Regions from separate parts of the Psychrobacillus sp. FSL H8-0484 genome, predicted to be linked through region 2. Evidence: riboswitches for the same ligand, from Rfam matches in the RefSeq annotation. Region 2 holds a riboswitch; the other holds the start of a gene.
The links. Region 2 has a riboswitch for cyclic di-GMP ahead of MHH81_RS03675 (hypothetical protein). Riboswitches for the same ligand answer to the same signal wherever they lie in the genome.
Positions count from the first base shown of each region.

Region 1: linked by a shared signal. The riboswitch ahead of MHH81_RS17515 (DUF5667 domain-containing protein) and the one ahead of MHH81_RS03675 (hypothetical protein) in region 2 are both predicted to bind cyclic di-GMP.

Region 1 is NZ_JBBOSZ010000001.1:3,578,430-3,584,656, forward strand. It holds gene MHH81_RS17500 (PepSY1/2 domain-containing protein) at 1-695, opposite strand, end outside; gene MHH81_RS17505 (protein kinase domain-containing protein) at 1,031-1,831, shown strand; gene MHH81_RS17510 (DUF1292 domain-containing protein) at 2,185-2,448, opposite strand; gene MHH81_RS17515 (DUF5667 domain-containing protein) at 2,654-4,066, opposite strand; cyclic di-GMP riboswitch class I at 4,150-4,234, opposite strand; gene MHH81_RS17520 (small acid-soluble spore protein H) at 4,414-4,593, opposite strand; gene MHH81_RS17525 (endonuclease MutS2) at 4,692-6,227, opposite strand, start outside.
Region 2 is NZ_JBBOSZ010000001.1:795,993-802,219, reverse strand. It holds gene MHH81_RS03690 (response regulator transcription factor) at 1-68, opposite strand, end outside; gene MHH81_RS03685 (sensor histidine kinase) at 68-1,762, opposite strand; gene MHH81_RS03680 (DUF5305 family protein) at 1,749-2,885, opposite strand; gene MHH81_RS03675 (hypothetical protein) at 2,901-3,470, opposite strand; cyclic di-GMP riboswitch class II at 3,528-3,610, opposite strand; gene MHH81_RS03670 (hypothetical protein) at 3,843-4,445, opposite strand; gene MHH81_RS03665 (signal peptidase I) at 4,701-5,810, shown strand; gene MHH81_RS03660 (S8 family serine peptidase) at 5,972-6,227, opposite strand, start outside.

The sequences.
Region 1 (6,227 bases), 2.8 Mb from region 2:
TCTTTTATTTTTTTAATATCCTCAAAAGTGGACGAGTTTTTCTTCACAGGATTCATATATAAACTCACAATTTCACCATTGCCAAGGACAGTTACCTCTACTCTTTGCTCCGCAATGGATACTTTATTTTTCGTACGAGTAAAAGAAAATGAGTAACGGACTGGTTCTGTTAATATTTGTTTCGAATAATAATAGAGGGGATTATTTGATTCTAATTGATATTCTTCCCCGTCAACAATTTTTTTCATGAACCCTTTTGCAATATCCATTGCTTCATCTTTTGAAACCTTTGCAGGAAATAAAGCCTCTTTTTGATTTAGTGGTTGAAAAGAAAAGTGCTCGATTTCTAAATCTTTACCGACAAATACAACATTACCGTTTAATTGCTTTCCATTAATTGTCTTAGAAAAATATAAATCATAACGTACCGTGTCATCGTTGGGGTAAGTGTAACCACCGCCCATTTGAAAATCACTATTCGATAATTGGTCAAACTTATTAGGAAACAAAGATTTAAGCTTCTTAATTAAATCGGCTTTGGTGAAAACTGTTTCTTTGGAAACCATTTGAATTTGTACTTTTTCAGGTTGCTCCATCACTGTGGTTGAAGTATTTGCATTAGCAATAGAAGCAAACATTCCAAAAGATAAAGCAGAAGAGGTTAAAACAATACCAAATTTCTTTAAAATAACCAAAATAATCCCCCTAAATTAATAGTACTTGTGTGGTACAGTAAATGCTTTAAATTACGAACGCTAGTTTCATCTATATTTTATACTCTTTATGAAAATCCCCTTTGGCATCTAGGGATACCTTCCTTTTACAATGTGTATTAGAATATTACTCTCCACCCTTTCTATTGGAAATTGTAAACAGTTCTATAAATATTATGTTTAATGTAGAGGGAACATGCCTTTTTTCTTCTCATAACGATTGGTAAAAACTTTTAAAGAAACAAAAAGCAGATGACGGAAGTATTGGAGATGGTTTTTAAGTTACTTACTTCTGTTACTATTAGAATAAAAACGAGGTGAGAAAAGTTTCTATTTTGCGTTCTATTCGAAAAATTTATCAGTATTTTGTGGATGTACCTATTAAAGAAGGAAAAGTTCTGAACGATCGATACGAGGTTTTAAGGGTTATCGGAACCGGAAGCTACGGTATTTTTTACCGCTGCAAGGATTTAAAGACGAACGAAATCAGAGGGCTGAAACAGCTTCGTCCAAGTAAGCATCACAACAAAAAAGAGGTTGCTTTGTTTGAAAATGAAATAACTGTTTTGCGTTCGACAAATCATAAAAATATGCCAGTATTAATGGATACTTTTTTCAATAACGCGTATTTGTTTTATGTCATGAATTTCATAGAAGGAGACAATCTGGAAGACTTAATATTTCATAAGAGGGTATCTTTTAATGAGGAAGAGTCTTTACTTCTTATTGCTGATCTCCTTAAATTAGTCGATTATCTGCACTGCATGGATATTTACCATGGGGACTTACGTATCCCAAATATTTTACTAAAAGACGGCCAACCTTATTTGATTGACTTTGGTTTGTCGAAGCAGGGAATCTCCATGGATTCAGCAAGTTCCTACGAGATGAAACAGCAGGACCACTACGATTTAGGAGAAATCCTTTTATATTTACTCTATACAACTTACCCTTCCAAAAATAAAAAAGCTCTCCCTTGGACGGAAGAGCTTACGATAAAAAAAGAAACCGTTCATTTGCTGAAAAGACTCCTACAAGTGAAGGAATCTTATTCAACTATTAGCGAAATTTCAACTGATGTTCAAACTGCACTTCAAGCAGACGAAGGGATACATTAGGATTAACTGCTACTTCTCCCCTTGCGTTTGTAGTAGTTACTTCCACTCAGTGGTGATCGCTTATAACTTTTTCTGCTGCTACTGCTGTTGCTACGTTTGTAATAACTTCCTCTTCGGTCACTACTGCTACCTCGATGATAATGACCATGTCTTCGCTCGCTGCTACCTTGGGAAAGTTGCTTGATTTGTTTCAATATTTTTTTAAACATTTTACCTCTCCCCATCTTTTTTATAGTGCTCATTCTAACATAGGTTGACGATAAAACTTACTATTCCGTACTTTTTTCATCCTATCGTCCTAATTTTATATGAAAAAGAGAGGAGAATAATTCCCCTCTCTTTTCTATCGCTTATTACGCTTCTCCTGCTTCATTAAAAGCTCCAGAAACCTTCTCAAATTCCTCGTCACTCTCTATAAAAGATAATTCTCCATCGTTTTCCACTCGGAAAAAGAATACATCAATATCTTCTTCTGACTCTCCTTGTATATCCTCTACAAAACCGACAGCAGCATATTCATCTCCATCGACAGTTAACAATCCTAGCACTTCCATTTCTTGCTCCTGATCGTTTTCATCTAACACTGTAATGATTGCACCAACTTCAATTTTCTCCAATTTCTCTTCCATTCCAATCTCCTCCTAAAATAATATCTTCAAACTTCCCTTTTAAACCTACATACGAATTATCTTACATTACAGGTTTTTTAGCAAAAATAAAAGAATCAAACCTTCATATTATATCAAGGTTTGACTCTTTTTATGCTGATGTATTGCATCATACAGTCCGTTATTCAGCTATAATCGTAATTGTTAGAGGAATTTATTCCTCCTTGTCCTTTTTCCCATTATTAGATTTCTCTTTGTCTTTATTTCCTTGTTGTTTGTTCTCGGCTTCTTGCTGTTTTACTTCAGCCTTTTTGGCTGATTCTTCCGCTTTAACCGCTGCTTCTTTTTGTTTTGCTTCCGCTTCTTGTTTCTTTTCTTCAGTCTTTTTAGCCGATTCTTCTGCTTCAGCTGATGCTTCTTTTTGTTTCTCTTCCGCTCTTTGTTTCTTTTCTTCCGCTTTTTTTGCTGATTCTTCTGCTTCTTTTTGTTTTGCTTCCGCTTTTTGTTTCTTTTCTTCCGCTTTAGCTACTGCTTCTTTTTGTTTTGCTTCTGCTCTTTGTTTCTTTTCTTCCGCTTTTTTTGCTGATTCTTCCGCTTTAGCTACTTCCTTTTGTTTTACTTCCGCGTCTTCTTTCTTATCTTCCACTTTTACTGCTGGATGTACTTTTGGTGCAACAGGTGTCTTAATTTCTTTGACTTTAGGTAGTACTACTGTTGAAGCAGTTTCACCTTTTTTAGTCGAGTCTTCGTTTACCACATTTCCCTGTTCTTGAACTACATCAGTCGCTGTTTCTGTTGGGTTTTCTTCTTCAGAAACTGTAGCATCAGACTCTCCTTCTTTGATCGGTTCTACAGGTTGGGTAGTTTCATTTTCTATTGTTTCTTCATTTGACTTTTTATCCATTTTCGCTAACTTCTTCTCAATCTTTTTAACCAATCTTTCCTGAGCTTTTAAAACATTTTTCGCAAGTGCTTCTTTTGCTTTAGGATTTTCTACTTTTTCGAAAGCAGCTTGTAAAGCAAGAAGATTTGATGAGAATTTTATTTCAAGTTCAGTATATATAGAATCTTCTTCCTGCTCGTCTTCTATGGCAACGTCTTCCTCCGTTGTACCATCTTCTTCGGTTGGAACTGCTTCTTCCGTACCTTCTTCATTCGTAGTACTATCTTCATCCGAAACTACTTCAGTAGAGTCTGTTTCTTCGTACTTAGATAACGCTTCATTTTGTTGATCAATCGCTAATTGAAGTGTTTCGATTGCTTTCTCTTCATCGCCTTGCTCAAATAATGCCGTTGCTTCAAGAATTCGTTCTTCAGCTAATGCGCTTAGTAACTCTGCTTCTTTCATTTCATCGAATGTGAAAGCCAATTGCACACTTTCCTGTAATGTTTTAAGAAAATAGAAAAAATCACCTGGTAATAATACAGGTTCTTCTACTTCTTCTGTTTCATCCGTTACTATTGATTCTTCTTCAGTAACCTCAGATTCTACTACTGCATCTTCCTCAACTAGAGTTGAAGCATCATTCGTATCTGCAAATGAAGGATTAACTCCTACAACAAGCACCAAGAATGCCACAACCAATGGTGTGAGTACAACGTTTCGTAACTCTTTAAAAATGGACATAAAAAAACTCCTCTCTCCTATTAAAAATAGAAATACAAGGAAGAATGGTGAATTAAACCTTTTTTAAGTTATCATTCATATTCTTCGGCAGTCCAGCCACCATAACCATTCGGCGTTAGGTCTGAGACTTTGCGTCTTCATCTTTCAATGAATTTGCCTTTTTCGAATAGGACAAATGCCTGTCCTATCAAGATAATTATATATTACTAGATAATAGATATCTATCTATTTTTACCATAATTTTCTGATTCAGTAATCATAAAAATTGCACCTCTAATGTTAGGTTGTCTCTAACAATGAGGCGCAATATTAAATGTTTCTATTTAAGAGGAAAATTCATGACTAAATTACTGTTCATATAAGCTTGTTACTGAAACACTTTGTTTATTAGTTGGTTCATCAAGGGAATGGATAGTCGCTAATCCCTTATCTTTATCCACGTGCTCAATATAAATATTTTCTCCATTATAGGTTACATTAATCATATCTGTTGAAAAAACAATTTCTTCTGCTCGTTGTGCATTCATTGAAGCTACCTCCTTTTTCATTTTCAATACTTATTATTTACCCAAAATTCCTTGGATATACTCAACCCCAGCTATAGTGCTAAATTATAACAAACACTCTATTCACTAAGCCTTTTCTTTATATCTCTCGAAACTTGTTTCAATGCTTTTTTTGATCCTCTTTCCATGTCATGTTGAAATTTTCGTTCTTTATAGCTTATAAATAAAGAATTCAAGTCGTATCCTTCTGGGTATAAATCGGTTGCTTTTCCTTCTAGTTTCAACCTTTTTACATTAACTTTTACCATTTCTTCTTTATAGAATACTAAAACATTATGGTGGTTATCTTTTTTCTCATATACAATTCCATAATCATTTTGTTCTAGGAGCTTTACTCTGTCTCCCACTTCGAAATCATAAGTTGCTTCTTCTTTAAGAGTATTCTGTATTTGCCTTTTTATCTTACTTTCTTTCACACGTTCTAAGTCATAATTCTTGTTGTTTATATAATGTTGTGCTTTTTGTAGTACCTTTTCACGTAAATTCATTTTTTTAGAAATCCAAAGCGCATTACTGTCTCCTGACTTACCGATTAATAGTTTATACATCGGTTCTAATACTTCACTGTTAAATTGCATAGCAGCATTCATAAAGTCACTATGAATTTCGGAGTAACGTTTAATCTCCCCGTAGTGAGTTGTCGCAACTGTTATACATCCCATTTGATAAAATTCTTCGAGGATGGCAATGGCTAGAGCAGCGCCTTCGTTGGGTTCAGTACCACTTCCGATTTCATCGAAAAGAAGAAGTGTGTTATTCGATGATGCACTCATAATTTCTGAGATGTTTTTCATATGAGAGGAAAAAGTACTGAGTGAATTTTCAATACTTTGATTGTCCCCAATATCAACAAATAGGTTATCAAAAACTGCTATTTCCGTACCTTCATCGGCTGCAATATGAAAACCTGACATGACGGCTAGTGTTAGTATTCCAATTGTTTTCAATACCACCGTTTTACCACCAGCATTAGGTCCTGTAATAATTAAACTACGATAGTCTTTTCCGATTTCAAAGTCTAATGGCACAATATTTCCAGACAAAAGAGGATGCTTACAATTTTTCAATTGGATATAGCCATGATTATTTAGCTTTGGCTCAATACCATCTATCCTTTTACTAAACTTTGCTTTTGCAAAAATCATGTCATACTGCCCAATTAGTTCAATATTGATGTTGATTTGTCTCGTTTCCTCGAGAATACTACCTGAAAGAGTGGCTAGAATTTGATACTCCTCCATCGATTCCTCAGCCTTAAGACTTGCTAATTCTGCATTTAACTTGGATATAGCAGCTGGTTCAATAAATACAGTGGATCCTTTAGAAGAAACTTCAATAATTGTTCCCTCCACCTGATTTTTGTAAGAAGCTTTAATGGGAACCGTAAAACGATCATCTTTTTTACTTATAAAGAATTCTTGAATATACTCTTTATTAGCACCACTCTTGAGAAATTTATTTAAACGTTCTTCAATTTTTTCTTCTGTCTTCGCCATGTGATTTCTAATTCGCTTTAAATCTCTACTTGCTTCCGAATCTACTCTATTACCTCTAATGGAGAAATTAATGGTTTCTTCAATTTGATTAAACTCCAT
Region 2 (6,227 bases):
TCTAACGAAAATAATGATTTTAGACCTTTTCTTATTAAAGGATGATCATCAATAATAACTACTTTCATTATCCTAGCACCTCTTGTGTTTTTAGCATTTTTGCATTTGGAATATCAATTTGTATTTTTGTTCCCACACCTGGTATTCCTTCTATTGAGAATGTTCCATTAAACGAATTTACAATACTTTTCATATTAAAGAGGCCTATTCCTTTTACCTTCTTTTCTTGCTGATTGTGCACATTAATTCCAATCCCATCGTCTTGGATTACTACTATTGTCTTGTCCTCTAGTAAAGATACTCTTACTTCCATCACATGACATTCCCCGTGTCTAACTGCATTTCCACACGCTTCGCAAATGACACGATAAAGTCCCGTTTTTAGGTCGTGAGGAATGAAGGATTCATCGCCTGCTATTTGATAGTTAATTTCTACGTCATTTAGCTTGGCATACTCTTCTAAATAATTTTTTAGGAGTACCAGAAATGGTTTATCTCCTTTTTTCACTGAGCTTAGTCGGTAAATAGCCGCTCTTAGTTCTTTTATGGTCGAATTCGCTGTCTTCGATAAAAATTGATACTCTCTATTTAACTCTTCTTTTGAAATATTTTGACTTTTCATCTGAAGGCTATGCAATGAGTAGACGATTCCAAATAGTTTCTGAGAAACACTGTCATGTATTTCGTTGGCTATCCTATTTTGCTCTTCAATAATGATTAGCTGATCCATCATTTGATCCATGTGTATTCTCTCCAGCATGATTTCACTAAGCTCTGCGATAAACTCAAATGTGCGGTTTAGCAAGAATGTATCTCTTACTTCACTGAAACTGCTGACCTTAATTCCTACAACACCAACATTTTTAGAAGTCCTAATAATTTTCATCCAAAAGTATTCATTGTGAATCTTGTCCATAAATGATTCTTTCTTTTGGCTAATATTGTGCCAGTCTTTCTTAAGCTCCTCTTCCATGTTCAAAATACTCGTTGTATTTGCTAAATAGCTTTTCTGCTTATGGAGATCTATTAACCAGAAGAATGCGGATTCTTTTTGCGTACAATTAATTAAAGAAGATGTGATATCTGATGTTAACTTTTCAGGGTTTTTATCGGCTGAAAAGTTATCCATTAAGTGATACAAAGACATGATATGCTCTAACGTATTCTCATACATTTCGTTTGTTTCTAACAGTTTTTTATTTACTAGTAATAACTCAGTAGCTTTTGCATCTAGCTCCTTAGTTAGACCCGAAAACAAACTTGCAAGCAATGTAACTAATAAACAGACTAAATAAATATAAGAGTTTTCTTCTAGAATCGTTACCATATTGTCTATGCGGAATAGAGAATAAGCAATGAATGTCGCACTACTTAGATAGAAGGTTAATACTCCCCAACAGAACAAAGGCGTTAGAAAACTTGCAGCTACCAATACAGGATTCAGCGCGTACCATATAAACGGACTTTCAATACCACCTGTAGGGATGAGTAATAAAGTCAAACCAATTGTTTCGGTTAAGACAATCGTTTTTAAAACCTTATTATTTCCTACATATCTTCTCTGTAAATCCGTTAGAAGCCAAGCCGCTACACCAAGCGATACTACCAACCCCACTTTAAAAACAAACGGCGATTGAGGTGGCCCTATCAAAAAAAAACTAGAAGTTAAGATAAGTGAAATATATCGATATAAAAGCACTAGATGTGTTTTGCTAGAAGGGTTCTTCTTTATGACAGAATAAAATTGATTAGTCCAGTGCATAAGCTGGATCACTTTCTGCTTCATTTTTATTATTTTTAACGCGGCTTCGACTGCGACTCCGAGCTAATTCTATTTCATTAATTTCATATTGATACATATAATTCCCATCTATAATAAAATATAACTTGCTCTCATCCAGATGCATATTGTAGTAAAAAATAGGTAACTCTTTTGCATCCGCAATTTGTATGATAGCTTTAAATGAATTTAATAGAATAATTGATTTTTGGGAAGTTTCTACTTTCTGTGACACGGAAATCATTCTTTTTCCGTATTTTTTATTAATTTTTTCAGCTAGAGATTGAACATTCTTTTTTCGATTAGCCCAAAAATTTTTATTCATATAAATAATCACTAAGATAAAAAGAAGTGAGAAAACGGAACTAATGATACGCACAGGAGTTAAAGGTAATTCAGAACCGAAAAAAGTAAACATATTTTTGCTAATTTCAGTTGTTGTAAATGGTATCGTGGATATAAACTTTTTTTCAGTCGCTAATTTAATTTCTTCATAGAAATATTGGAAGATAAGCTTATCCTCCATTTTAATATCCTTTTCTATTCCGCCGGAAATAATTGTTCCTTGGATGTTTGGAACTATTTCTATAGTATATTCTTCTGTTCTGATCCCTGTTTCTTCTTCTACTTTCAAAATAAATGTTTTAACTTTTTCAATATCAATTTTAAAAGATTTGTCTATTATTGATATTGCTGTACCTTTTTTCGCAAATGATTGTTTTTCTGCTAAAGGGAATGACTTTTCCCAAAGGTCCCCTGCTTTTATAAGTAACTGAAATTCATGTGTACCTTTAGCAATTACTTCATTCTCTGAGTTAATGGTAGAATTTATGGTGAAAGGAATTGCATTCGTAATTTTTTTATACATTGTATCCCCAACTTCGATTGTTCCTCCAGTGGGATAAAGGATATTCGGGGTAATAGTCGCCTTGTAATCATAGCTAGTCTGAAAATGCGAGACGTTATTATCGACCTGATTCGTAATGGTTGTTGGCTGCATCAAAGTGTAGACGGATATGACACCAGCTACTACAAGTACTGGTAATAGTATAATCGTAAATTTCTTTTGGTACTTCTTAAACACATTATCTAAGGTCTCGCGCAATTTGATTCGCCCCTCTTATTGTTCGTCTGTAGGTTCTGGCGTTATAGGTTCCTCTGATTCTGGTATGATTCGTTCATCCGTTAATTCTGTGACGATATCCCCAATTACTTCTGGGTCCACTACATCCTCCTCTGGTTTTGGTGTCGCTAGTTCTTCGGTTATATCAGAAACTGGTTCTTTTACTTCGGGAAATTCGGGAAGAGTTGATTGTATCTCAGCATTTCCTCCTTCCCAGCGGGTTATTATTCGAATAACTTTTCCTGTTAAATCCTTTGAATTACCAGTTAAAGCAAACTCTTTCATTTCTCCAGGAAAAATACTAGAATCTACATCTTCGATATTCATAAACTCTTCCTCATATTCATCTAACAATTCAACTCTTTCAATTTCTATGGTTTTATCCGTATTATTGGTGACTTCAAACGTTTTTTCTTCCCCATAGGTTATTGCGATTAGGGCACTTTCCTCTTCAACTATAGATAGTAATACATTATTACTTATTTCAGCTTTTGAAAAACTATTGCTTTGCAAAAGTAATGATGAAATAAGTAATAAAGATGCTGTTAGAAATAATAGAAGTTTCAATTGTTCTCCTCCCAAACTCATAATAAAAGCCTCATTAGACGGAACAAATAGTCCACATCTAATAAGGCCGGTTGCACCAATAACTCCATACATCCCAGGTGCCCAAATACAGGATGTACTTCACAGTTTCCGCTGTCAGTATAGTAATCTATTCAATTGTAACCAAATTAATTTAAATAATTTGTCACTTATTGGTGGTGATTATATTCTATTATTGTATTATTAACGCTTATTTTATCGTTTATCATAAATGTCATAATGGTTAATACCACTTCTCTTCAAGTATGGACATACTATAGGATTTTTAAACCATCTAATAAAAAAAGAAGAACTAATGGACTCCCATTAATTCTCCCTTTTTATCTCTTCCTATTAATCTGCTACTGCTTCAGATTCGACGATGATAGAACCTAATAGTGCAGCTTGTGAAACTGCGTGTCCACTTGGAATATTGAATTTTACTGCGATGGTTCTGATGTTTTGCATTCCTGAACCTGACTCTTTCGTAACCTTATCAAATACTAAAGCTTGCCCTTGTGTACCCCAAACAGGTGCTTTATTAGCTCTAGGGTTACTAGCTTCACCAAAAGTAATATATTGAGCATAATCCCCTGTTGCTTTAATAGTAACTTTGATTGTTTCTGCTGATTTGTTTCTTAGAGTAAACAAATCATTCCACTGATATTCGCTGTTCGGTTGAAGTCCGTAAAACTTTGCAGTAGAGCCGTCTCGATCTACACCTTTACCGAATTGGAAGAACAACTCTCCGCCTTTTACAACTGCAGTTTTATCTTTTGACCCTATTTTATTTTCCCAGCTCCAAGGTGTATCAGCTTCGAGAGTTAATAATGCCTCATTTGAATTAACAACTTTCAATTCTGAAGCACTTGTGACCGTTGCCTTATTATAAGACATTGCAGCCATCACACTTGAAATGGCTAGTAGAAAAACTACTAAAAGTAAACCTTTTTTCATTACCATATCTCCTCCTAAAATTATTTGGCTTTTCGCCGTTTGTAACTAATTTCAGTATAGGATTATTGATACTTGTTATCCTCACTCTTCAGAGGGCTTTTTATATATCGTTTGTCTACTTCTTTATTACACTTCGTAACTCCTAAATATTCTACTTCTGTCTCTAGTAGGTATACTTTTGTACCATATGTATTCTACCGAAGAGGGGTTTATTTAAAATTAATATTCAATAATATAAGTGTAAGGAGGAATTCTATGAAGGTAATTTCAAAGCTTCTAAACATAATAGTCGTCATTCTTATCTTATGTTCATTAATTGCTGCGCTTGGTTCAGCTATTTCAAATAAACCTGTTCTCCTTACTGTTATTCTTTCTAATAGTATGTACCCCGTATGGGAACGAGGAGATATGGTCATCATAGAAAACCTGAAAGAGAAAGAAACTGTCCAACAAGGGGATATTGTTTTTTTTAAAACCACAGAGGGTGGTCTTGCTGATAAAGGATGGATTGCACACCGAATAATGTCTGGAAATGTTGAGCAAGGTTTTATTACAAAAGGTGATGCAAATAAATTTAACGATCAAGAATCAGATGGTACAGGACCTATAAAAAGAGAGTGGATTGCTGCAAGAGCCATTACACTTGGAGAAACTCCAATAGTCATTCCTAAAATAGGTTACTTATCTTTATGGATGGAAGAATATCAAAGTAATCCATATATTTTACCTGTCATTGCATTGGTTATTGCTATTTTAATTGCTATTGGTGAATTAAAATCTGAAAAAAAACATCGAAAGAAAAGTCAAGGAATGGAATTACAACTAATCTATATAATAGGTGGACTAACAATCTCGATTATTATGGGTGGGACAATGATTGCCTCTGGACAAAAAGCTACTATTACTTATGAAGTATCTGAACATAATCAGGGAGTGTTAATGGGAAGTAAAGTAGGAATACTACAGGTCGGTGATACGGTTACACAACCTTTATCAGAGCTTAGTAACAAAGGTTCGTTCCCATCTATTGGAGTAATTACTACTAAAGATAAGCAAATTGAGTTAAGTCATACAAATATATTCCTTCAAAAAGGACATCTCATCAATACCACATACACAGTACATGCTGAAAAACCAGGTGACTACAAATCAGCTGTTCATGTTGGAATCTTTTATCCATTACTTCCACCGTCTATTGTTTTTTTCCTTGCGGAGAAAAGTTATTGGTTAGCTCTTGTAATGGTCTCACTAGTACCAGGTTTACCTTTAATGATTTACCCATTCATTGATGGCATGATGAGAAGGAGAATTATGAAAGTATTAAGGAAGAAAAAGAATAAGGTGATGAATAGTTTGCCGTTTTGATCGTGGATTTTTCAAGTGACCACAGTCACTTACTTAATTTAGAAAAAATTCAAAAAACCTCCATCAATCTAAATAGACTGATGGAGGTTTTTGATTTTTATTTATCCAATGGTACCAGGTTCTCATATCATTAACTGTTTAGAACCTGGTACCGTGCAACCTTACTTTAAACCTTCAGAAAAAATAACAAAGATTTTTGCAGCTTGTGCTCGTGTTGTTGGACTGGATGGCATAAATTTACCTTCAAATCCTGAAACTACTTTAAGCTCATAAAGCATAGAGATTGCATTTATAGTTTCCGGACTATAGTTTCCTAAATCCGAAAACGGTGCTATTGTGGAAGCTTTGTATTGCTTACCTGTTTTGTGTGCATATGCACGTTCAATCATTAATGCCAATTGTGCACGAGTAACTTTA